3 regions of the Peribacillus sp. CSMR9 genome follow, and region 1 is predicted to be linked to each of the others. Evidence: riboswitches for the same ligand, from Rfam matches in the RefSeq annotation. Region 1 holds a riboswitch; each other region holds the start of a gene.
What was found. A riboswitch is a leader RNA that binds a small molecule or an ion and turns the genes downstream of it on or off. The one in region 1 is predicted to bind S-adenosylmethionine.

Region 1 (8,268 bases):
ATTTATCCCCCCAAACCGAGCTGGTGGATGCTGGAAATGTAATCTGTGAAGGTTCAGAGATGGAGGATGCCCAAGCTCAACTGGGATCAGCTGTTGCCCAGATATTGGAGAGTAAAGCGATTCCTATCATACTTGGCGGAGGACATGAAACCCTTTATGGTCATTATCTTGGGATAAGGAAATACGTTGGACCAAAGGCTAGATTGGGGATTATTAATATTGATGCTCACTTTGATATGAGGCCTTATGAAAAAGAAAGTTCATCAGGAACGATGTTTAAACAGATTTTGGACGAAGATCAAAGTTGTGGATATTTATGTGTCGGAATTCAGAAACAGGGAAATACGAAGGCCCTGTTTAAAACTGCTGAGAGGAGTAAGGTCGACTACATATTGGAAGAAGAGCTGTCATTGAACGAAATGAATGAAACCAAGCAGCGGATAAATGAATTCGTTAAAAAAAATGACTTCATCATTCTTACATTATGTACTGACGTTATTGATTCAGCCTACGCACCAGGGGTAAGTGCACCCTCTCCATTTGGACTGAATCCGAAATTGGTCCGTGCGATTATTAGGCATGTCGTATCAAACGAAAAGATCCTCTCCTTTGATATCGCGGAAGTGAATCCTTCGTTGGACGAAAATAATAAAACCGTTACATTGGCAGCACATTTAATAAATGAGGTATTGCTGCATTTTAAATAATAAATTATACATCTGGGGGCAGACATACGATGAATCTGGAATTAAATCAAATCACGACTTTATTTCTCGCCGTATCACTGCTTTTGGCGGGTGGACTGTTAATTAGGAAGATCCCCATCCTTAAAAGGTTTTGCATACCGGCTCCAGTAGTGGGAGGATGATTGTTCGCGATACTTGTGACAATCTTCAGACAGGCTGGATTGATCAATTTAACATTGGATACTACTTTACAAAGCCTTTTTATGCTTACTTTCTTTACAACTGTAGGGTTAGGGGCAAGCTTTAAACTTGTTAAGCTAGGTGGGAAACTGCTCGTCATTTACTGGCTGGCTTGTGGCGCCCTGGCTCTTTTTCAGAGTATGATAGGAGTTTCACTTGCAACTATACTTGATTTAGAGCCTTTATTAGGAGTAGTAATGGGCCCCATCTCGATGGAAGGAGGCCATGGGGCAGCTACTGCATTTGGCGGGACAATTGAAGATCTTGGGGTTAGTTCCGCTTTATCCATTGGACTTGCAGCAGCAACCTTTGGCTTGGTTGCAGGCGGGTTAGCTGGTGGTCCATCCGTTAAATATTTAATCACTAAGTATAAATTACAGCCATCCGAAGCGGATATTAATGATGAAGTGGCAGCAGCCGTGGAAACGAACGGAGATTCATCCAAAGGGATCAACGCCCAAAACTTCATGATCCAGATTCTGATCATAACATTCTGTATGGCAGCAGGTTCTTACTTAGGAGAGCTTTTCTCGAGTTCAACCGGTTTTGTTTTGCCGAGCTATGTAGGAGCAATGTTTGTAGCAGTTATCGTTAGAAATATTCTTGATGGTTTTAAAAGAGAAGCTGTGGATATGAAAAGCATCGATCTTATCGGAGACATAACATTGGGAATCTTTCTATCTATGGCCTTAATGAGCATAAAACTATGGGAAGTGGCCAATTTGGCATTGCCGATGCTTCTAATTGTTTTCGTCCAGGTATTTTTCATAGTACTACTTGGTACATTGGTATTATTCAGATTACTAGGTAAGAATTATGATGCAGCTGTCATGGTTGGTGGCTTTATCGGACATGGATTAGGGGCAACTCCCAACGCAATGGCAAATATGTCTGCCATTACAGGTCAATTTGGTCCTTCGAGAAGGGCATTTCTTATCGTACCGATCGTAGGGGCATTCCTCATCGACCTTTTTGCTATCCCTATTATCATTACCAGTATAAATTTGTTGAAGTGAAAAACCTTCTGACCAGGCTGTCTTTGATTTTATTCAGGGACAGTCTTTTTTATCTATATGTTATGTTGAATGCAAATGGAAGATTAGAAGCTTCCTTTACTATGAAATGAGGATCTCGGATTGGTTCGGGTGATAAAGCTTAAACGTAATCAAGTTTAATGGAACCACTCTAGGCTCCTCATTAGTGGATTAACCACGACTCTGCTAAAGGTCAATAATGATACTTGGAGGTTTTTGGTTTATAATAACAACCATCTAACATTAGAGGGGGGATCCTATGAATGAATATAATGTAACGGTCAGGAATGGCAGTACCTTAATTTTGTCGGAAATCATTAAAGCTGAAGATGAAAGAGAGGTCCTTGGAACACTTTTGATTTCCAGCGAATTATTCAATCAACCATTTACCGACATCAGGATTTTAGAACGCTGATTTGTACCAGCCCGTTCCATTTGTTACACTGTAATAAATCTTAAAACGGTAGGCGATATTATGTGCGGACGTTTCACCCTTTTCACTGACATTGAAGAAATAAAAGACCGGTTCGATATTCAAGGATCATTTGATGAAGAATACCAATTCAGTTACAATATTGCACCTTCCCACTCCGTGCTATCCGTCATTAATGACGGGGCTAGGAATCGACTTGGATATCTTCGGTGGGGACTCATTCCTTTTTGGGCAAAAGATGAAAAAGTGGGCTACAAAATGATCAATGCCAGAGCGGAATCCATTGCTGAGAAGGCAAGCTTCAAGAATGCGTATAAGAAGAAACGATGCTTGATAATCGCTGATTCCTTTTATGAGTGGAAGAAGGAACCCGAGCGAAAAATACCCATGCGAATAAAGCTTAAGAATCATGCTCCATTTGGTATGGCCGGTCTCTGGGAATCCTGGAAATCTCGAGAGGGCATCAACATTTATTCGTGCTCAGTTATAACGACCGTTCCTAATGAGCTAATGACCAGCATTCATGATCGTATGCCTGTCATCCTAAAACCTGAAGATGAAAAAGATTGGTTGAATCCATCCATTAATGATCCTGCATATCTGCAGCAGTATTTAAAATCATTCGATCCTGAACAGATGGAAGCATTTGAGGTATCGACTGATGTGAACTCAACTAAAAATAATTCACCTAACCTAATACAACAAATTTGCTGAGAGGTCCTTTCTTTAGACCTCTTTTTATTTTTAGTTCCTTCCTGATAAAAGACAGGATTTGGATCATAGTATAACAAGTAAATCATTATTGAAAAAACCTTATTTACTGCACCTGTAAAAGGCCCTTTATAATATTAAGGTCCACATGTGAAATACTTTAAAACTAAACCTTGCGAAAATACATAAAATGCTGTACTCTTATATTTGCTTTTCAATATGGCTTTCGATGTCACTTTCACAAACTCAGATGGTTTCGGCGAGTTTCCAGTCTGGTACTTTTCTGGTGGATATCGTAATATTTGATAAATTATATAATTTAGATCTTCTTATCAAGAGAGACGGAGGGACTGGCCCGAAGATGTCTCGGCAGCAGACTTAATAGGAGTGCTGTGCCAAATCCAGCAGGCTAATTTTTGCCTGAAAGATAAGGGGGGCGTTTTTTATAAATTAAAAGACCTCTTCTTGTTGTTTAAAGGAAGAGGTCTTTTTTTATGCCGACAGTTTTAAAGCTGTTGATTCCATTATTGGGCATATCAGGTTATTATTAGCGTTATTTGCAAAAACTGTTAAAAGAATAAAGGCTGTGACATATGTCATGCGAAAAATAAAAAGAGGTGTTCATCATGAGTGCAAACAATAAAGGGAATCCCTGGGCATTGATCCCATTTGTCGTTTTTTTAATTTTATTTATTGGCTCCGGAATCATCACTAAAGATTTTTATTCATTTCCGGTGATTGTTGCGATTTCTATCGCATCAGCAGCTGCATTGGCAATGAATCGGAAAGAGACTTTCAATGAAAAGGTTGAAATCTTCTGTAAAGGTGCCGGGGACTCCAATATCATGTTAATGGTTATCATTTTCCTTTTGGCTGGCGCTTTTTCCAAGGTTGCAAATGGCATGGGGGCAGTTGAATCAACAGTGAATCTTGCCTTGGCTGTTTTTCCGCAAAATCTATTGATGGTAGGGATTTTCATTATTGCTTGTTTTATTTCTTTATCTATGGGGACAAGCATGGGAACGATTGTTGCCCTAGCACCTATTGGGGTTGGAATTAGTGAGCAAACAGATATTTCGCTTGCCCTTTCAATGGCGGCCGTTATTGGTGGTGCGATGTTTGGGGATAATCTATCCTTCATTTCGGATACAACAATCGCTGCAGTGCGGACACAGGGAACAAAAATGAAGGATAAGTTTAAAGTGAATTTTTTCATCGTTTTACCTGCCGCCATCATCACATGTGCCATCCTTGGAATTTTAACAATGGGTGAACAAGCCGACATTTCCCAACATGCTTATAATTGGGTGAAGATCGTTCCATATCTTTGCGTATTGATCACCGCATTGGCAGGAGTGAATGTGTTTCTGGTCCTTTCCATCGGGATCGTATTTGCCGGAATTATCGGCTTGGCTGATGGAAGTTATCAACCGTTGGGTGTCATTCAAAAAGTTGGGGAAGGAATGGCGGGAATGTATGAAATCTCCTTTCTTGCCATTTTAATAGCAGGTATGGTAGCTGTCATCAAACATAATGGTGGCATCGATTATTTACTCCACCTTGTGACCCGAAATAGCAAATCAAAAAAAGGAGCGGAATTCAGCATTGCCGGGCTTGTTGGTTTGACGAACCTTTCAACGGCAAATAATACGATTTCGATTATCATTGCTGGGCCGCTAGCCAAAAATATTGCCGAGAAATATGGGATTGATCCACGTAAATCGGCGAGCTTACTTGACGTTTTTGCGTGTAGCATCCAAGGGTTGATTCCATATGGGGCACAGCTGCTTGTTGCAGCAGGGGTAGCAAAGATTTCCCCTATAAGCATCTTGCCATATTCATATTACCCAATACTTATTGGACTTTGTGGAATCGTTGCCATCTTGATTGGTTTTCCACGGTTTCAGCCGGGAAATGATGAAGCGAAGAAACGTACTTCTTAAAATGAGAATAATTTTGAAACAACACCCTGAATCATTGGATTCAGGGTGTTGTTTGTATGGTTAAAATACTATAGGAAAAAAACAATAAAAAACGCGAAGTCATCCTCGCTCTTATGCATGATAAATGCTAATCAATGTTTAGAAAGTAACAAAGTCGCTCCTCATCTGAACTATAAATTCGAATTCTCCTGCTTGATATTTCTTTAATTTATGGAACCAACTTTTGCCCATCATCAAAATAACTGCCTAATTCAGGTCCATATTGATGAACGACGGAAAATCCACGTTCCTCCTTCATTTCCACAAAATCACGAAACTCAGGTTGTACCATCGCACCATTTTAAAAAATATGTCTGTTTGATAATGTTTCACTTGAACAAATATTTCGTTTCCATACCGATCAGTCATATTTTCAGTATGTCCAAGATTTAGAGATTACATGGAAGTGTGTTGAACGGAAAAATGAGTCGTTATGAATAGAAGACAACACCAACTAATCCAGAAAGAATAAGGACATAAGCTGGATGCCATCGTAATTTCAATAAGGCAAATAATGATAATCCAAAAACAAGTAATAAGCTTATCGTATGCCATGAAAAGTTCATAGCTATCATATGATTGGAAATGGCAAAACTTATCGCTGCAAAAAGGATTAAACTAGTGACAATGGGTCTTAGTCCATAAAACATCGATTGAATAATTGGATAATGATTCAATTTGCTGAAGAAGGTGGCTATAACGATTATGACTATAATTGCAGGAAGCAGGATTCCGAGAGCAGATGATATGGCTCCTGCTAATCCAGCAGTCGAATAGCCAACGAGAATGGCACTATTGGTGGTGATAGGACCTGGGGACATGCCGGAAATGGCGATTACATCGGTAAATTGTTGTGTCGTCATCCAACCATGCTGTGAGACTTCCGATCCTATTACGGGAATCATGGCGTATCCCCCGCCAAACGATACAAATCCGATAATAAAGAAGGTGCTAAACAACTCCCACAATTCCATCATAATTTATCCCACGCTTTCTTGAAAATTAGTTTAAACCGATAACAGGGAAATATCGCCCACCTTTCATGGACCTATATGCCTGCACCCATGAAATATTCGAAATCATTCTCTTCTTCTTTCTTTTCTTTTCGGTCCATGTTTATTTTGTAACCTAATTTCCTCTTAATAGAGATGGTCACAACACCTGCTATCGCGCCTGCTAATATAGCTAAAACAGGGTGAATGAAAAAAAGGATTGGAATCCCCACTATTAATATACCTAATGTTGATTTGTCAACAATAGCCGTTTTTCCTATCTTGATAGCCGCATAGGCGATGATGGCAACTATGGAAGCTCTAATCGATATGAATGCGGATTCTACCTTTGGATTATCCTGAATGAAAAAATACAAAATGCCGAGGAGCACTACAATTAAAAAGGTAGGAAGTGTAACACCGATCATAGCTGCCATTGCGCCCTTCATTCCCGCAATTCGATGGCCGATAAAGGTGGCGGAGTTAACGGCGACAGCTCCCGGTACAGACTGAGATAATGCAAAAACATCCGTAACTTCTTCGCTTTTCAGCCATTTTCTCTTCTCCACTACTTCTTTTTCGATTAAAGGGATCATCGCAAACCCGCCTCCGAATGTGACAGGTGCTATTTTAAAAAAGGTCCAAAATAATTGGAGCAGTGTTTTCCATTGTCCTTTCATTGTCATCAGTCCCTTCCTATGCTTCTCTATATAAATCTTATTATTAACATATCAAAGAAAAAGGAATGGGTAAATTGCAACAAAATCATCGGGTATAACAAAACGTTATACCCAGAAGATTTATCCGTTTTATAGAATTGAATAGAATCACCTGTTCAGGGAAAATAGCGTTGTTTTTCCATTTCACCATTTACCTATATGATGCTATCATTTTATTAAACTATTTATAGACATGGAGGTCGGCGTCTTGAAATTAGAAAATCTAAAAGTGTTTTGTTTAGTGGTGGATGAAGGAAGCATAAGCCAGGCAGCGAGGTTAAGTTTCTTATCTCAACCGGCGGTAACAAGACAGATTCACCAATTGGAAAATTTTTATAACACTTTGTTATTTGACCGTGAGGAAGGGAGGCTAAGGGTGACAGAAGCAGGAGAGTTGTTATACCCTTTTGCAAAAGCTATGGTGAATGACTTCAACCATTCAAAAGAAGTGATTCAGCAATCAGTGGGCGAGTACAATTTAAACCTCATAGTAGGTGCATCCCTGACTATCGGCGAGTATTTATTGCCAAGCTTGCTGGGGAGATTTAAAAAACAGCAGCCTGAAATAAAAGTGACATTAACGATAAAAAATACACCTCGAGTTCTGGAGGATTTATCAAACGATGTCATTGATTTGGCCTTGGTGGAAGGACTCGTGGAAAACACCGATTTTATTGTAGAAAAGTTCGCAGATGACAAATTGATATTGGTTTGTCCACCCGACCACACATGGAGAGACAGAAAAGAAATCCAGGTAGAGGAATTGGGAAATGAAAGGATGATCTGGCGTGAATCCATTTCAGGGACACGACTTATCGTAGAAAACATGTTAAGGGAGCGTGGGGTTTTAGAAAAAATAGAAAACTACATGGAGATTGGAAGTACACAAGCGATAAAAAGTGCAGTCGAAGCTGGACTTGGAATCAGTATTCTGCCAAGGTTGTCATTGGCCAGGGAATTGGATCAAGGTTTTTTGCGGGAAGTCGGTATTTCCGGTATAAATATAACAAGAGATCTATGGCTAGTCAGAAAAAACAAGCGTTTTAATAAAATAGGTGTGTCTAATTTTGTGAATTTTCTTCAATAGATAACTGAAGCATCAGTCATTTTACGGTCGCATGCGTTCCTATTCACATGATGTGCAGCGTTTTTTAGGTTCTTGGTTAGTCAATCAGGATTAATGACGAGCCTTAGCATATCGTTTATGAATAAAGCGGAAGTGATTGGAACTGTTATCACTGCTGTTCATATCAGTCAGAAGGAGCAAACATATAAATTGGTTTTGTGAATTCGATCCTATTTGCAGCTGGCTTACTTCTAATTTAAGGAATCGTGTTCTTAATCTTCGTTAAACCAGTTAAAGGGGTTCTCTTATTCAGGTGGACTATTAGTGCAATAGTAAAAAAACTTCTACAATATAAAATTTTTAGAGGTATTATATTTTAAATAAAAGCTTTTCTCATTCGAGAAG
Region 2 (8,268 bases), on a different contig from region 1:
AGGTGCCTGTCAATAGTTCGTTTTCTTCTCCCGCTTCACTTACGATAACTCCCCATGGATCAATAATCAAGGAATGACCAGCAAATATATTATTGATATCCGAACCTGAACGATTAACGGCTACAACATAGGCTTGGTTCTCGATGGCACGACTAATCAATAAGGCTCTCCAGTGATCGAGTCTGGGCTTAGGCCATTCTGCGGTTACGAATAGAACTTCGGCACCTTGAACAGCATGGGCTCGCTGCCATTCAGGGAAGCGGATGTCATAACAAATGAATCCAGCACATATTTTTTCATCAAGAGTGAATAAACCTTCTTTTTCACCTGGCTGCAGGTAGCGATGTTCATCCATCAATTGAAATAAGTGAAGCTTATCATACTCTTTAATGAGTTTGCCATCCTTATTGATGATGATCATGGTGTTATAGAAACCCTTGCTCGTTTTTTTGGCAATGGAACCGCCTACGATGTGAATCTCGTGTTTCCTTGCCTGTGTTTTAAGGAATTCAATCGTTTTTTCCGCCTCTTGATCAGCAATCTCATTTAACCTGGTCAAGTCGTATCCAGTTGTCCAAAGCTCTGGTAAAATGACGATATCGGGTTCTGACCGTGCTGCTTCTTCCAACCATTGTTCCGCAACCTGAAAATTGATATCCGGTTGCCCGAATGCTATATCCATTTGAATACAAGCTATTTTCCACTTCATCGTTTAAAACCCCCACATGTAAAAAATGCTTTACAAGACTATGATAAACATATATCATTTGTGACTAGAATTTCAAGAAATTTCAGAGAAGGTGTATAAATGTTGCAATTCGAAAAATCCGGAAAGCTTCAGGACCTGCCAAAGCAGTTTTTTGCCTCACTTGTCGCAAAAGTCAATGCGATTACGGCGCAAGGACATGATGTCATTAATTTAGGCCAGGGAAATCCTGATCAACCGACGCCTGAACATATCGTGAAAAGTTTACAGACTGCCGCTGAAAGATCGATTAATCATAAATATTCACCATTCCGGGGACATCAATATTTAAAGGATGCCGCTGCCGTCTTTTATGAACGTGAATATGGAGTCAAGCTGGATCCAAATAGTGAAGTGGCAATTCTCTTTGGAGGAAAGGCAGGTCTTGTCGAACTGCCGCAGTGTTTATTAAATCCAGGTGATACGATCCTGGTTCCTGATCCCGGCTATCCGGATTATCTTTCAGGTGTAGTGTTAGCCCAGGCAAAAACCGAATTCATGCCCTTGACAGAAGAAAATGGTTTTCTTCCGAATTACAAAGTTATACATAAAGACGTGCTTGATAAAGCCAAAATGATGTTCTTGAACTATCCGAATAATCCCACTGGTGCTTCTGCAACTGAAAGTTTTTTTGATGAAACCGTCTCCCACGCAAGAGAGCATTCAATTTGTGTGGTCCACGATTTCGCTTATGGAGCGATAGGGTTCGACGGAAAAAAACCGACAAGCTTTCTCCAGGCAAAGGGAGCGAAGGATGTAGGAATAGAAATATACACACTATCGAAAACATACAATATGGCAGGGTGGAGAGTTGGCTTCGCAATGGGGAATAAAAGTGTCATAGAAGCTCTTGAACTATTACAAGACCATCTATATGTGAGTCTCTTCCCGGCGATACAGGAAGCAGCGGCAAGTGCATTGCTTGACTCGCAGAGCTGTGTAGAGGAATTAGTGAAGATGTATGAGGGGCGCAGGAATGTTTTCATTGAGGGATTAAGGGCAATCGGCTGGGAAGTCAAAGCTCCTGAAGCATCGTTTTTTGCCTGGCTCAAGGTACCAAAAGGTTTTACGTCAGAGAGTTTTGCAGACTATTTATTAACGCATGCCCACGTAGCTGTTGCCGCAGGGAATGGATTCGGTGAATTTGGCGAGGGTTACGTAAGGGTAGGGCTTCTGACTTCGGAAGAGCGGTTAAAAGAGGCTGTGGAACGAATTCGCACACTAAACTTGTTTTAACGAAGGATTGAGGTAACCAATCTATCTCACCGTTAAATGGTTAAAAACGTATTGACAAAGTATGGATTACCTGTCAGAATACAAAATAAATTCTAAATCTTTCGATACTTGTAACTATATATCAGCGTTTTCTTATTTTGAGCAGGTGGAGGGACTAGCCCTATGAAGCCCAGCAACCGACCGTAATTCCATTGTAAAATGGGGCGGAATTCTTCGCCGGATTTTCATGAAATCCACAAGGCACGGTGCTAATTCTTGCAGCCAATGGCTGGGAGATAAGAAGATGGCTTTTTAAAGCCTCTTCTTATATGAAGGGGCTTTTACCATTTAGAGCAATGCCAGGTTAATGACTTCGAGAGTTAACTAACGTGTAATAGGAGTGATCAGATGAGCGAGATAGTCGCTACTTATTTAATTCATGACTTTAATGGAAATCATGAGAAAAAAGCAGAGAGCATTGCCTTAGGTTTGACTGTGGGGACATGGACGGACCTGCCCCAATTGGTCCAGAAGCAACTGGAAAAGCATAAGGGACGTGTAGTATCCGTAACGCCACTATCTGAAGAAGAGAGGGCAAACGGCTACTTTAATCGTAAAGTGTACCGTTCGCTAATTAAAATTGCCTATCCGGCAGGGAATTTCTCTAATGATTTACCTGCAATCCTTACGACGGTCTTCGGCAAACTTTCATTGGACGGTGAAATAAAACTGATCGACCTGGATTTTGTCGGTGCTATTCAAAAAGCGTTCCCGGGACCGCAATTTGGCATTACAGGCATAAGGGAAAAGATTGAGGTATTTAACAGGCCCCTGGTGATGAGCATCTTTAAAGGTGTATTAGGAAGGGATCTAACCTTCCATAATGAGCAACTGAAGCAACAAGCGTTAGGAGGTGTCGACCTAGTTAAAGATGATGAGATTCTCTTTGACCAGGAACAGACTCCATTTTTCGATAGAATAAAAACGGGAAAAAGAATTTTGAATGAAGTCTTTGAAACCACTGGCCACCGAACTTTATATGCTGTCAATCTATCAGGGAAAACATTTGATTTATTGGATAAGGCGAAGCAAGCGGCTGAAGCAGGGGCAGATGCATTATTGTTCAACGTTCATACATATGGTTTGGATGTATTGCAAGCCTTGAGTGAACATGATCATATCAAACTACCGATCATGGCGCACCCCGCATATAGCGGGGCATTGGCAGCTTCATCATTTTATGGGATCGGCTATCCATTATTGCTTGGTAAATTAGTGAGGTTATCAGGAGCGGATTTATCCTTGTTCCCATCACCTTATGGAAATGTCGCACTTGAAAAAAAGGAAACATTAGCGATTGCTGAAGCTCTTACAAAAGATGAATTTTCATGGAAAAAGGCCTTCCCTGTACCTTCTGCAGGCATTCATCCCGGCATGGTTCCCGACCTGATCAAGGATTTTGGGCTGGACAGTGTCATTAATGCCGGAGGTGGAATTCATGGACACCCTGACGGAGCAGAGGGCGGTGCCAAGGCATTCCGTTCTGCTGTTGAAGCCGTACTCGCAGGAAAGGACCTATCAGAAGCGGCGGCTGAGGAAGAAGGACTAAAAAAAGCTCTTGTTTTATGGGGAGGATTGTAAGAAATAATGAAACCGATCATCTTTTGCGATTTCGATGGAACGATCACCAACACAGATAATATCATTTCTATCATGAAAAAATTTGCGCCTCCGGAGTGGGAAAAGTTGAAAGACGATGTCCTTGAGCAAAAAATCAGTATATCTTCAGGGGTCGGTGATATGTTTTCCTTGCTTGATAGTGGCTTGAAGGATGACATCATTCAATATGTATGCGAGACGGCCGGCATTCGTCCAGGATTTAATGAATTCGTTGAGTATACGAAAAAAGCCAATATCCCTTTATATATTGTAAGCGGGGGCATGGATTTTTTCATTGCACCTCTTTTAAATGATATCTTGCCAGCAGATTCCGTTTATTGCAACAATGCATTTTTTGATAAGGAAAAGATTTATATTGAGTGGCCACATGCTTGTGATGAGCAATGTAATAATGATTGCGGTTGCTGTAAGCCATCAATTATGAGGAAAATTACGGGTCCGGAAGATTTTAAACTCGTTATTGGAGATTCAGTAACGGATTTTGAAGCGGCAAAACAGGCCGATTTTGTCATAGCCCGTGACATGCTGCTTGAGAATTGTGATAGAGAAGGGATTTCTCATCAAGGTTTTGAGACGTTTTATGATGTAATTGATATTTTAAAGCGGCGGGAGGAGGTAAAGGCGTGAACACACATACTGAAGAATGGCTGGAGCTAGCCGATATTAAAGCTGAACTGGCCCAAAGGGATTGGTTTATGGGAACAAGCGGGAACTTGTCCATCCGCGAGCCCAAAAGTCCTTTCTTTTATATTTCGGCAAGCGGTAAGGATAAAAGGAAGCAATCGGATTCGGACTTTTTATTGGTGGATTTAAAAGGAAAACCAGTTGAAGAAACGGAGCTAAGGCCATCGGCCGAAACTTTGCTTCATACCGTTATTTACGGGAAAACCAATGCGAACTGTGTACTCCATGTCCATACAGTTGAAAATAATGTGATATCCGAATTGTACGGAGATGAAGGTCAAGTTTCTTTTCATAATCATGAAATCATAAAAGCGACCGGACGGTGGGATGAAGATTCAGAGCTTCGGATTCCAATAATTTATAATCACGCTGACATTCAACAGTTATCCGATAAGTTCAAGCAACATGTCGAAGAAGACTCTGGCGCCGTGCTGATCCGTAATCATGGAATTACGGTTTGGGGTATAAGCGGACTAGAAGCAAAAAGTATACTTGAAGCTTGCGAATTTTTATTTCAATATCAACTGTTGCTTAATCAACAAAAGGCGTTTGCAGGTTCTTTAAGATAGGCTCTTTTCGTAAAGATTGTTGTTTTTAAAACGAAACTATTTAAGGTTGATTGGAGCGGAAGTGCGAGACTCCTGCGGGAGCAGCGGGACAGGTGAGACCCCACAGGCGTTTACGCCGAGGAGGCTCACCGCCCGCCCCGCGGAAAGCGAGCATCTGGAGGGGAAATCAACCACAACTCACTACCTGGTAAATAGCAACAAAGTATGTGAAAACAGCCTTAAGATAAAAGATCCTAGAGGAGGATGAATGATGGCGATGATTAGGTTCCATGAAACAAACGAGGTTATTGAAAACGGTGAACAGGTAAAAGGCTTTTTAGAAACACAAGGGGTTATTTATGAACAATGGGACATTTCGAAATTACCGGCCCATCTTATGGAAAAATACGATCTGACAGATGCTGACAAAGAGGAAATCCTTTTAACTTTCAAATCTGAGATAGCGGAAATTTCCGAAAGAAGAGGCTATAAAGCTCAAGATATCATCACATTATCCGATGCAAATCCAAACTTGGATCAAATGCTTGAAAACTTTAAGCAGGAACACCACCATGAAGATGATGAAGTGCGTTTCATAGCAGGCGGAACCAGTATTTTTGCGATTGAGGGCAGCGATAAGCAGTGGTTTGATGTACGGCTTAATCCAGGAGATCTTATAAGTGTACCAGAATCCACACGGCATTATTTCACGCTGGCAGAAGATAGAAAAACTGTAGCTGTCCGTATTTTCGTTACAGCGGCAGGATGGGTGCCGATTTACGAAAAAGACGAAGTTCAAGCATGAATCATTGTCGAAAAACCAGCTTACGGGCTGGTTTTTTTATGTGGTTCGGGCAAGTGCTTTTAAAAGATAAGTATGATAAAATTTAACGGAATCGAATTTTACAGGATCATGGGAGCAGATACAAATGAAAACAACCGAAGTTTACATATTAGGAGGATTTCTCGGCAGCGGGAAAACGACGCTTCTACGAAATATATTAAAACAGGAAAGTGAAGCAAATAGGAAAGTGGCCGTCCTTTTGAATGAGCTCGGCAGTGTATCGGTGGACAGCGGCCTGATTGGTGATGAAGTGCCATTGAAGGAGTTGTTTGACGGGTGCATTTGCTGCACCATTCAGGATAAGCTGGAGGTTCAGCTTCATGAATTGCTAACTGAAAACAACCTTGACGCCGTATATATTGAAACGACGGGCGCAGCCCATCCAGTTGAAGTATTGGATGGCATCATGTCGCCGCTTTTCGCCAAAAGACTGGATTATAAAGGGATTATAACGGTCGTCGATTTACTACGGTGGCGCGATCGGGAAGAACTGTCTCCGCAGCTTCGGCAGTTGCTTGCTGAGCAAATCCACCATGCGGATTTCATATTATTGAATAAAGTGGACCTTGTAAGTGAGATGGAGGCCGCACAGCTGATATATTCGATACAGGCGCTTAACACCGATGCTGTTTGTTTATTGACGGAGTATGCGGCCATTTCCTTGATATCGTTGCAGCAGATGCAAAGAAAACGGCAAAATGGCCATCAAAAGCTTGATGTACACGACCATTTGCATTTAACTGCAGTGGTCCACACATTTGAGGGTGCCGTGGCACAAACTGACTTTGAAGATTGGCTTAGGGGCCTTCCGGAAACGGTCTATCGAATGAAAGGATACATTTCCTTTACACATTCACAACTCCCCCATTTATTCCAATACTCATACGGAATGCCGATGTATATGAATGAAATGATGAAAATGCCATTGAATATCGTCATTATCGGTGAAAAGTTGGATAGGGAAATTATCATCGGCCAGTTGAAGGCTTTGGAAGCGAAAGCGGCCCAATAAACGTCTGCCGTCCATTAAAGAGAAACATAAAAGGAGACTTTCTTATCAAGGAGGCGGTAATATTGCCATGGAATAAGAATGATTATCCGAATTCGATGAAAAATCTAGATGAAGATTTAGGGAAAAGGCCATTGAAATCGAGAATGCATTATTGGATGATGGATATGGGGATGGAAAAGTCATTCCAATTGCCATAGACCGCAGCTAAAATGTCGGTGGGAAAAGATTGAAAAAATGGTCAGACCATAAATGGGTCTGACCATTTTCATTGTTGCAATCCAAAGGCGGCAAATGTCTTTTCGTCTTCAATTAATCCGCAAGCAGCACATTGCACCCGAATTTCTGGACCATTATATGCTAGATGGAAGGGCTGAAGCGAATCGTTCGAATATTGTTCAACGATCTCACCGGATTGCGGATCCTTTTTAATGGGGGTTGATACTTGCTTAATGAGATTGAAGCGAGATTTATTTGTCCGGCAATTCGGACAGCGGTATACTTGAGACAATTTACTCACTCCTTTTTTTGAATTTTTTATTGCGTAATCGTAATATTAAGTTAGTCTTTACAAACTTGATTAATAATATGTATAAATTAGTGATGGATGGAAGGGATAATATGAAAGATAATGTCAGGCAAGAAGCAGTACTAGAGGCTTATTTAAGTTTATGGAATAATCGTAAGGTGCCGGATGGAGGTGGAAGGGAAGTATTATCGGAACTCATTCGCCGCGAGCTTTTAGATGAAAATGCACACCCCCGTGCCCGGAAACCAGTACTGGAAAAGTTTTACCTCTGTATTAAACGCGTGATGGGTTCTGCGCTTTCAGAAGAAATGAAAAACGCGATCGTCATATCCTATGTCACTGAATTGGAAAGGTTATGATTCCGGTTGTGATACGGATGCTTGTTTAGAGAATATTCTTTTCCGCTTCATACTTTTTTCACAAATCATTGTTAAAATTTTTAAAAAATAGATATTTAATGAATAAGGAGCTTAAAATATGAAGTGGGGCATTGGGCTTTTTCTTGCCATCTTACTGCTTACTGGGTGTAATGGCAGTAATACATTTACAAAAATAAATAAAAGTAAATCTTTCTTGGCGACAGTCAATATCAAGGATACCTCCCTGACTTTCATAGATGAAAACTATCATCCATTTGCCAAATGGGATATTTCAGAACCATTTACCGGAGCCCTGCTCCTGGCAGACAAAGATACTATCCTGCTTTATGGAAAGGATATGGAGAAAGTCCAAGTGTACTCTTTATCAGAAGGAAAACTGATAAACAGTTGGGAAATTGGGAAAGGGATCGTCAATATGCAGTTATTACATGATGGAAAAAGCATCGTGGCAGTCAATCAATCGAATCACTCCATTTATTTTTTAAATGATGAAGGTGAGGAACAGGATATAGTCAGTGTCGGTAAAAGCCCTTTGACCGTTCTTCAGGGTGTGCAAGCGAATCGCTTGTATGTAATTAATTTTGGGGATACCAAGTGTTCAGTGATAAATCTTGAAACGAAAAAGGTTGAATTC
Region 3 (8,268 bases), on a different contig from region 1:
AAGACGGTAAGTATATGGCCTATTTCCAAGCGTTCACGAATACGCATGCACCCGTGGCAGAGCTTCGCGAGAAATATGAAAGTGTATTGACCCAGGAAGGTGTCGTCGGACTCTCCATTGCAACGCGTCCGGATTGCCTTCCAGATGATGTAGTCGAGTATTTAGCGGAATTGAACGAACGCACTTATCTATGGGTTGAACTTGGTCTTCAAACGGTTCATGAAAAGACCGCGACGATGATCAACCGTGCCCATGACTTCGATTGCTACAAAGAAGGGGTCGATAAACTGCGCAAACACGGCATCCGCGTATGCTCCCATATCATCAATGGCCTTCCTCAGGAAGATTACGACATGATGATGGAAACAGCCCGGGAAGTCGCCAAACTTGATGTGCAGGGCATAAAGATCCATTTACTTCATCTATTAAAAGGGACCCCTATGGTCAAACAATATGAAAAAGGCCTGCTTGAATTCCTTGACCGTGACGATTATGTCAGCCTGGTATGTGATCAACTGGAAATAATCCCTCCGGAAATGATCGTTCACCGCATAACGGGAGACGGCCCAATCGATTTGATGATCGGGCCAATGTGGAGCGTCAATAAATGGGATGTTTTGAATGCCATTGATGCCGAATTGCAACGCCGCAACAGCTGGCAGGGGAAAAATCATCAGACGGAGGTACAATCAGATGAAGCTTGACCGAATTTTGCCATTCGCCAGGATCCTGCTTGAAAAAGCGGTCCAGCCCGGGGATATTACCTTTGATGGCACGATGGGCAACGGTTTTGATACTGTCTTCCTGGCAGGACTAACCGGAGAAAACGGACATGTCTATAGTTTTGACATTCAGAAAGAAGCACTCCAAATCACAGCGGCCAAACTGATGTCCGAGAATTTACAGGAACACTGCACCCTCATTCACGATGGGCATGAACAACTCAGCAAATACATCAGAAAAGAACATTCCGGAAAGATCACAGGTGCCATATTCAACCTAGGCTACCTTCCTGGCGGTGACAAATCAATCATCACCCAAGCAGATACGACGATATCAGCTATTGAACAGCTGTTCGAGATGCTTGCACCTGAAGGCATCATCATCCTCGTCATTTACCATGGACATCCAGGAGGATCGGCTGAACGGGATGCATTGATGGATTATGTACAGAACTTCCCTCAACAAAAAGCGCATATCCTGAAATACGGCTTCATCAACCAAGCCAACAATCCGCCATTCATTGTAGCGATTGAAAAGAGATGATCGCTCCTGACACCGTTCTTTCGGAACGGTGTTTTTTCATTCGAAGGAAATGGCTACCCCTCAAATGATCGGCAGCAAATTTCCAATCATAACTTTTTGAATTTTTCGTCTATAATAATTATAATTAAAGAAAATAGATAAGAGGGTGTAGAAAAAATGGAACAGTTGCCTATTTCATTACTGACCGATATATTGACAGAAAGAATCAAAAGGGATTCGAGTGAAGAGTACGGGAGTTTTGTCAGATCACTTAATTCATTGACAGAAAAACAAAAAAACATGGAAGACCTCAAACAACTTGAAAATCATTTTGATAAGTTCCTGCCACAGCTCGATTTAGTGATTTCCACACAAAACCATGAAGAAATCATGAATATGAAAGCGACGCTTTTAGATTTATTCGCTAATGACTTGAGCTTTAAATCCATCTATCTCCTATCCACCGCCTTATCCAATAAAAATGAACTTACACATTTGAGCCAATTTATGTATCCGGTTCCTTTTTGGGCACCGGTCATCAAATCGTACGAATTGCTTACAAACGCAGGTTGATCCATTTCAAATAAAAAAAGCTGCTGAATGTCTCAATTCAGCAGCTTTTTCAATTATTCCGCAGGATTTACCGATCAAACGACATACCCTAATATCTTTAAACGATTTTCAACAAAACTCAGCGCATATTGGAATACATCATCACGCTCCGGTTCGTTGAAGATTTCATGATAAAGCTTCGGCCATTCCTTATATTGCTTTTCACTGGCCAGGTTATAATTAAACCACTCACGAACCGCCTTCTTATTCACGATTCGGTCATCTCCGCCCTGCATGACCAAAAGCGGCACATCCTGAAATTCGGGAATCTCTTCAAAAGCATCCTTCATCGCCTGTGCAAGCTCGCGATACCAGCGAATCGAAACCTTCGTGATATATAATGTATCGTTTCTATCGGATTCACGAATTTCCGCACTTCTCGTTGCCATTTCAGGTGTCAATCCGGATTCTACCCTTAACTGAGGCATCATGATGTTCAAACCATGCGAGATGGTTGTCAGGAACTTCCGCGGCTTCGTCACGAGGCCTAAACATGGAGAAGAAAGAATCACCCCTGCAATGTCCCATTCCTCTTCCTGAAGAAGGCGTATCGAAATCAAACCGCCCATGCTATGTCCAAGTAAAAAGACCGGCAACGAATATTCGTAAGCCTCTTCTATCCAGCTTTTCACTTCGTCTAAATATTCATCAAAGGAATCGATATGTCCCCGGTAGGCGCGAGTTGTCATACCCTGCCCAGGAAGGTCGCCCATGACGACATGGTATCCAGCTGAAAGCCACATTTGTGTTAACCACTTATAACGGCCGTGATGTTCCATCGCCCCATGAATGATGACAATGACGCCTTTTGCGTCTCCTTCTGTCTCCCATTTCCACATTCGAAATCCCCCTTTCACTTTTCACTTGTTGTATACGATCCATTATAGTTAAAATAATATATATAAATTATAACCATATTCGTGATTTTCGCCAAAAAAGAAACCTAACAAGTTGTACATTTATATTATAAATAGCCAAGTGTATTTGCATACGGTATATTAAAATAATACATAAAAACATTCACTTCGGAAAGGAAATGATTGAAAATGATTATTTATCCGTTTAAAGGTAAAGAACCTGATATCGCTGAAAGCGCTTATATTGCTGAAAACGCTGTCGTGACAGGTGATGTGAAAATTGGTGAAGAATCGTCAATTTGGTTCAATTCCGTCATACGCGGCGATGTATCCCCAACCATCATTGGGAACAAAGTCAGTATACAGGATAACAGCGTTCTGCACCAAAGCCCAAATAATCCATTGATCATCGAGGATGAAGTAACCATTGGCCATCAGGTCACTTTACATAGCTGTAAAATCCGAAAAGGAGCTTTGATCGGCATGGGCTCGATTGTGCTTGATGCAGCGGAAATCGGCGAAGGGGCTTTTATAGGTGCAGGCAGTCTCGTTCCCCAAGGCAAAGTCATTCCACCGAACATGTTGGCATTCGGACGCCCAGCTAAGGTCATTCGTGAAATCAACGAAGAAGACCGTCAGGATATGGAACGTATCGTACGCGAATATGCTGAAAAAGGGCAATACTACAAAACGGCAGAACGTATAAAATAAACTGAATATAGCGGGAACTTATAGGTACGCACCAAACTTACGAACTCACGAGTATATGAGCCAAATTCACGAGTAAATGAACCAATCTCACGAGTATTCGCACTAATCTCACGAGTAAACGAGCCAAACTCACGAGTATTCGCACTAAACTCACGAGTATTCGCACTAAACTCACGAGTATTCGCACCAAACTCACGAGTAAACGAGCCAAACTCACCAGTATTCGCACTAAACTCACGAGTAAACGAGCCAATCTCACGAGTAAACGCCCATTCTCATGAGTATACGCACCAAACTCACGAGTAAACGCACTAATCTCACGAGTATATGCACGTGAGTGGATTTCTATGGGATTTCTTGAATTATTCCCTCTGACGGCAAAATAAATCAATAAAAAAAGGTGTCCGCTATAAGCGGGACACCTTTTCATTTATTGATTATGCTTGTGCTTTTAATGTTTCTGCTTTATCTGTGCGTTCCCATGGAAGATCGACATCTGTACGGCCAAAGTGTCCGTATGCAGCTGTTTGTTTGTAAATCGGGCGACGAAGATCAAGCATTTTGATGATACCGGCTGGACGAAGGTCGAAGTTAGCGCGAACTAGGTCAACAAGGACTTCTTCGCTAACAGTACCAGTTCCGAACGTATCAATCGAGATCGATACAGGCTCTGCCACACCAATTGCGTATGCCAATTGAACTTCCGCTTTGTCAGCAAGGCCAGCTGCCACGATGTTTTTCGCAACGTAACGAGCAGCATATGCCGCAGAACGGTCAACTTTAGTAGCATCCTTACCAGAGAATGCACCGCCGCCGTGACGAGCGTATCCGCCATACGTATCAACGATGATTTTACGTCCAGTAAGACCAGCATCCCCTTGAGGTCCGCCAATTACGAAACGGCCAGTCGGGTTGATGAAGTACTTAGTTTCAGCATCGATCAATTCAGCTGGAACAACTGCTTTGATCACATGTTCTTTTAAATCTGCTTGAATTTGTTCAAGCGTAATTTCTGCATCATGCTGTGTAGAGATAACGATCGTATCTACACGTACAGGACGGTTATTCTCATCATACTCCACAGTTACCTGTGTTTTACCATCAGGGCGTAAGTAAGCAAGCGTTTCATCTTTACGAACTTGAGCCAGGCGGAATGAAAGTTTATGTGCCAATGAGATCGGAAGCGGCATAAGCTCTTCAGTTTCATTACAGGCAAATCCGAACATAAGACCTTGGTCCCCTGCACCGATTGCATCGATTTCTTCCTCTGACATGTTTCCTTCACGAGCTTCCAATGCTTTATCGACGCCAGCTGCGATATCGGCAGACTGCTCATCAATTGAACTTAATACAGCACAAGTTTCAGCATCGAAACCGTATTTCGCACGTGTGTAGCCAATTCCTGCAATCGTATCACGAACGATACGCGGAATATCCACGTAAGCGGATGTTGTAATTTCTCCAGCAACAAGTACAAGACCTGTTGTTACACTTGTTTCGCACGCAACACGTGCATTTGCATCCTTAGCAAGGATAGCATCTAAAATGGAATCTGAAATCTGATCACAAATCTTGTCCGGATGGCCCTCTGTAACAGATTCAGAAGTAAATAGACGTTTCTTTGACATCATATTTCCTCCTTGGAAGTTAGTATGTTGTAGGCATAAGCCTGATTTTTTACGGAACTCGTTTCCCTCATTAGTTTCAACTATAGACACAGAATTACTTATTAAAAACACAAAAACCTTCCCTGGCAAATGAGGAAAGGTTTAAAATTCTGTCTTCTATCCTTTCACTCTTATCGTTCAAGGGTTTTTTACCTTGCTCAGGTTAGCACCATCACCACTATTCCTTGAAGAACCATCGCTTTATTTTCGGCGATCGATCTTGGAGTCAAGTTCAATATGGCAGGTTGCTGGGTTTCAAAGGGCCTGTCCCTCCACCAACTCGGGATAAGAGAATCCGTACAATTTAAGATATTATCGTATCTGGTTGGAATTTGTCAATGCTTTTCTAAAAAAGAACATTTCCCCCAGAATGGCGTTCACGTGAAAATACGTGTTGGTTCAACGTCTTTAAAGGGTTTCCAAGCCGGGGCGAATAGAAATAATGAAAATTGCCATTAATAATAGAACATTGAGAACAAGAATTGGAAAGGCATCATGATTTACCATTCAAAATTAAGATGCTTCCATGAAAGTATATGCGATCATCCTGACTCGGTTCCTTCCCATTTAAATTGATTAATGCGGCCAGTTGAAAATTATCACAAAAAAAAATAAATAGTATAGACTATTTAAATGAATGTGTTATACTAATTGTAATATAAAAACTTAAACAAAGGAAGGTACCTCATATATGAATTCTGTAGATGTTTCTAATGAGTTACACCAATTATTAACAGGAAACAATGTTCAAACTCAACTTTCAGTTCCTCAATTGGTTGAAAAGGTATTGAGCAGAAACGAAGGCGTTTTAACATCAACTGGCGCAGTAAAAGCTGAAACCGGCAAATATACTGGTCGTTCACCTAAAGATAAATATATCGTGGAAGAAGCATCTGTTAAAGATAAAGTCGATTGGGGTTCAGTGAACCGGCCAATTTCCGAAGATGTGTTCAATAAACTATATAATAAAGTAGTTGACTACCTAAAAGCAAAAGAAGAGATTTTTGTTTTCAAAGGTTTCGCTGGTGCAGACGAATCATCACGCCTTCCTATCCAAGTTGTTAATGAATATGCTTGGCATAATCTTTTCGCCCATACTTTGTTCATCCGTCCAAACGAAGAGGAACTAAGAGGTCACGAATCAGAATTCACAATACTTTCGGCACCTAATTTCAAAGCAGATCCAGAAGTGGACGGAACTTCTTCTGAAACTTTCATCATCGTTTCATTTGAACGCCGCACCATCCTTATCGGCGGAACGGAATATGCAGGAGAAATGAAAAAATCGATCTTCTCGATCATGAACTACTTACTTCCAGAGGCTGGAATCCTTCCAATGCATTGCTCTGCTAACGTAGGACGTGAAGGGGACGTCGCTTTATTCTTCGGACTGTCCGGTACAGGTAAAACAACGTTATCCGCAGACACTAATCGTAAACTGATTGGCGATGACGAGCACGGCTGGTCTTCTAACGGTGTATTCAACATCGAAGGCGGCTGCTATGCGAAAACGATCAACCTTTCACGCGAAAAAGAACCACAAATTTTCGATGCGATCCGTTTCGGTGCCGTATTGGAAAACGTAGTTGTTGATCCTGAAACACGTGAAGCGAACTATGATGATAGTTCATTAACAGAAAACACTCGTGCTGCATACCAAATGCAAGCGATCGATAACATCGTGAGCCCAAGTATCGCAGGACACCCAAATACAATCATTTTCTTAACAGCTGATGCTTCAGGCGTACTGCCTCCAATCAGCAAGCTTTCCAAGGAACAGGCAATGTTCCATTTCCTAAGTGGGTACACAAGTAAATTGGCTGGTACTGAAAGAGGAGTAACTTCACCGGAAGCTACATTTTCAACATGTTTCGGTTCACCATTCTTACCGCTTCCCGCTACACGCTATGCTGAAATGCTTGGAGATAAAATTGACGAGCACAACGCAAAAGTATACCTTGTCAACACTGGATGGACTGGCGGTGCATACGGAACTGGCAGCCGTATGAAACTTGCTTACACTCGCGCGATGGTACAAGCGGCACTTGAAGGCGAATTAGCAAATATCGAGACAATTAAAGACGATATCTTTGGTTTGGATATTCCACTTCATGTTCCTGGTGTTCCTGATGAAGTGCTTCAACCAATCAAGACTTGGGAAGATTCTGCTGCATATACACAAGCAGCTACAGCTCTTGCTGCCCAATTCCGTGCAAACTTTAAAAAATTCGGAAGCGTTCCAAGTGAAATCGAAGAACTTGGCGGCCCGACGGCATAATAAATTGTACCAAAAGGACCAAGCCCTTGCTTGGTCCTTTCTTTATAAACTGACTAATCTGAGCAAAAAATCAACCATTACGATCTCACTGCTGTAAAAGCCACATTAGCCTGAAGCGCCAGGCAAACCAAATCTGCTCTTCACATGTCCGCATAGGAAGTCATATTTACAGAACATATAGTATTATCCAATCTATACTTTTGAATTAAAAACAGCCAAGAAACTGTCTCCTATGTTCCAGCTAGTGGCTATCATTCCATTTGTTCAGAAAGCCCGGGGAAAGGTCTCCTGAACCAATCCTATACATCCTGCTGGCCATATAAAAAACGAGGAAGTTCGTCATCATTTTTTCATACTATAAAACCACTCCTCTGCCCGCCCCACCTCCTCCTAACTACTAATATAGACTTCGCTGCAAATAAAAAATTACAGGTTCATCCTATTATTATTTCAAATGATTTTTTAACATGTTGCAAAACTTAAAGGGTGCTGACTGAGTCAACACCCTTTATTCTCTATCTATCCTATCCATTTCCGGCCTTGCAGCAGAATCAGTTGTTTATTAGATAATCATTTTGTTCCTTACTTCTTTCAAATGCTCTGTTTTATATTCGAATACATTGCCTAAGTTGACAATTTGGGTGTTATGTTTATTTGCATCAATGCAATTTCGAGTATCCAAAATTATTTTATGAGCCATCTTATTCGAAAGTTTGTCATAATCCATTTCTTTAAATTCATTATGATCGGTTAAGACAAGAATCAGGTCGGCATCCTTTACAGCGTCTTCGACAGAAACGACTGGCATTTTTCCAGATTGGACATGTGGGTCATGCAAGGATACTTCCACCTGATCCATGCTCATCAGGATATTTACAACATCAATGGCCGGGCTTTC

Region 2: it holds a riboswitch for S-adenosylmethionine, as region 1 does, so the genes downstream of both, mtnW (2,3-diketo-5-methylthiopentyl-1-phosphate enolase) here and N9I19_RS09390 (Na+/H+ antiporter NhaC family protein) in region 1, are expected to answer to the same signal.
Region 3: it holds a riboswitch for S-adenosylmethionine, as region 1 does, so the genes downstream of both, metK (methionine adenosyltransferase) here and N9I19_RS09390 (Na+/H+ antiporter NhaC family protein) in region 1, are expected to answer to the same signal.

What each region holds. Positions count from the first base shown of each region.
Region 1 is NZ_JAOPHO010000014.1:12,574-20,841, forward strand. It holds gene hutG (formimidoylglutamase) at 1-707, shown strand, start outside; partial or broken gene gltS (sodium/glutamate symporter) at 737-1,942, shown strand; gene N9I19_RS09380 (hypothetical protein) at 2,220-2,375, shown strand; gene N9I19_RS09385 (SOS response-associated peptidase) at 2,436-3,107, shown strand; SAM riboswitch class I at 3,431-3,538, shown strand; gene N9I19_RS09390 (Na+/H+ antiporter NhaC family protein) at 3,731-5,047, shown strand; gene N9I19_RS25215 (hypothetical protein) at 5,256-5,378, opposite strand; gene N9I19_RS09400 (chromate transporter) at 5,518-6,063, opposite strand; gene N9I19_RS09405 (chromate transporter) at 6,135-6,764, opposite strand; gene N9I19_RS09410 (LysR family transcriptional regulator) at 7,006-7,884, shown strand.
Region 2 is NZ_JAOPHO010000003.1:94,505-102,772, reverse strand. It holds gene N9I19_RS03630 (carbon-nitrogen family hydrolase) at 1-709, opposite strand, end outside; gene N9I19_RS03625 (pyridoxal phosphate-dependent aminotransferase) at 809-1,981, shown strand; SAM riboswitch class I at 2,111-2,263, shown strand; gene mtnW (2,3-diketo-5-methylthiopentyl-1-phosphate enolase) at 2,369-3,601, shown strand; gene N9I19_RS03615 (2-hydroxy-3-keto-5-methylthiopentenyl-1-phosphate phosphatase) at 3,608-4,267, shown strand; gene N9I19_RS03610 (methylthioribulose 1-phosphate dehydratase) at 4,264-4,893, shown strand; gene N9I19_RS03605 (cupin domain-containing protein) at 5,144-5,677, shown strand; gene N9I19_RS03600 (CobW family GTP-binding protein) at 5,802-6,728, shown strand; gene N9I19_RS03595 (hypothetical protein) at 6,791-6,925, shown strand; gene N9I19_RS03590 (hypothetical protein) at 6,994-7,236, opposite strand; gene N9I19_RS03585 (hypothetical protein) at 7,347-7,613, shown strand; gene N9I19_RS03580 (YncE family protein) at 7,732-8,268, shown strand, end outside.
Region 3 is NZ_JAOPHO010000041.1:20,260-28,527, reverse strand. It holds gene mnmL (tRNA modification radical SAM protein MnmL/YtqA) at 1-704, shown strand, start outside; gene mnmM (tRNA 5-(aminomethyl)-2-thiouridylate-methyltransferase MnmM) at 694-1,266, shown strand; gene N9I19_RS16785 (hypothetical protein) at 1,423-1,818, shown strand; gene N9I19_RS16780 (alpha/beta hydrolase) at 1,893-2,696, opposite strand; gene N9I19_RS16775 (gamma carbonic anhydrase) at 2,907-3,425, shown strand; gene metK (methionine adenosyltransferase) at 3,863-5,056, opposite strand; SAM riboswitch class I at 5,221-5,384, opposite strand; gene pckA (phosphoenolpyruvate carboxykinase (ATP)) at 5,784-7,370, shown strand; gene N9I19_RS16760 (nucleotide sugar dehydrogenase) at 7,933-8,268, opposite strand, start outside.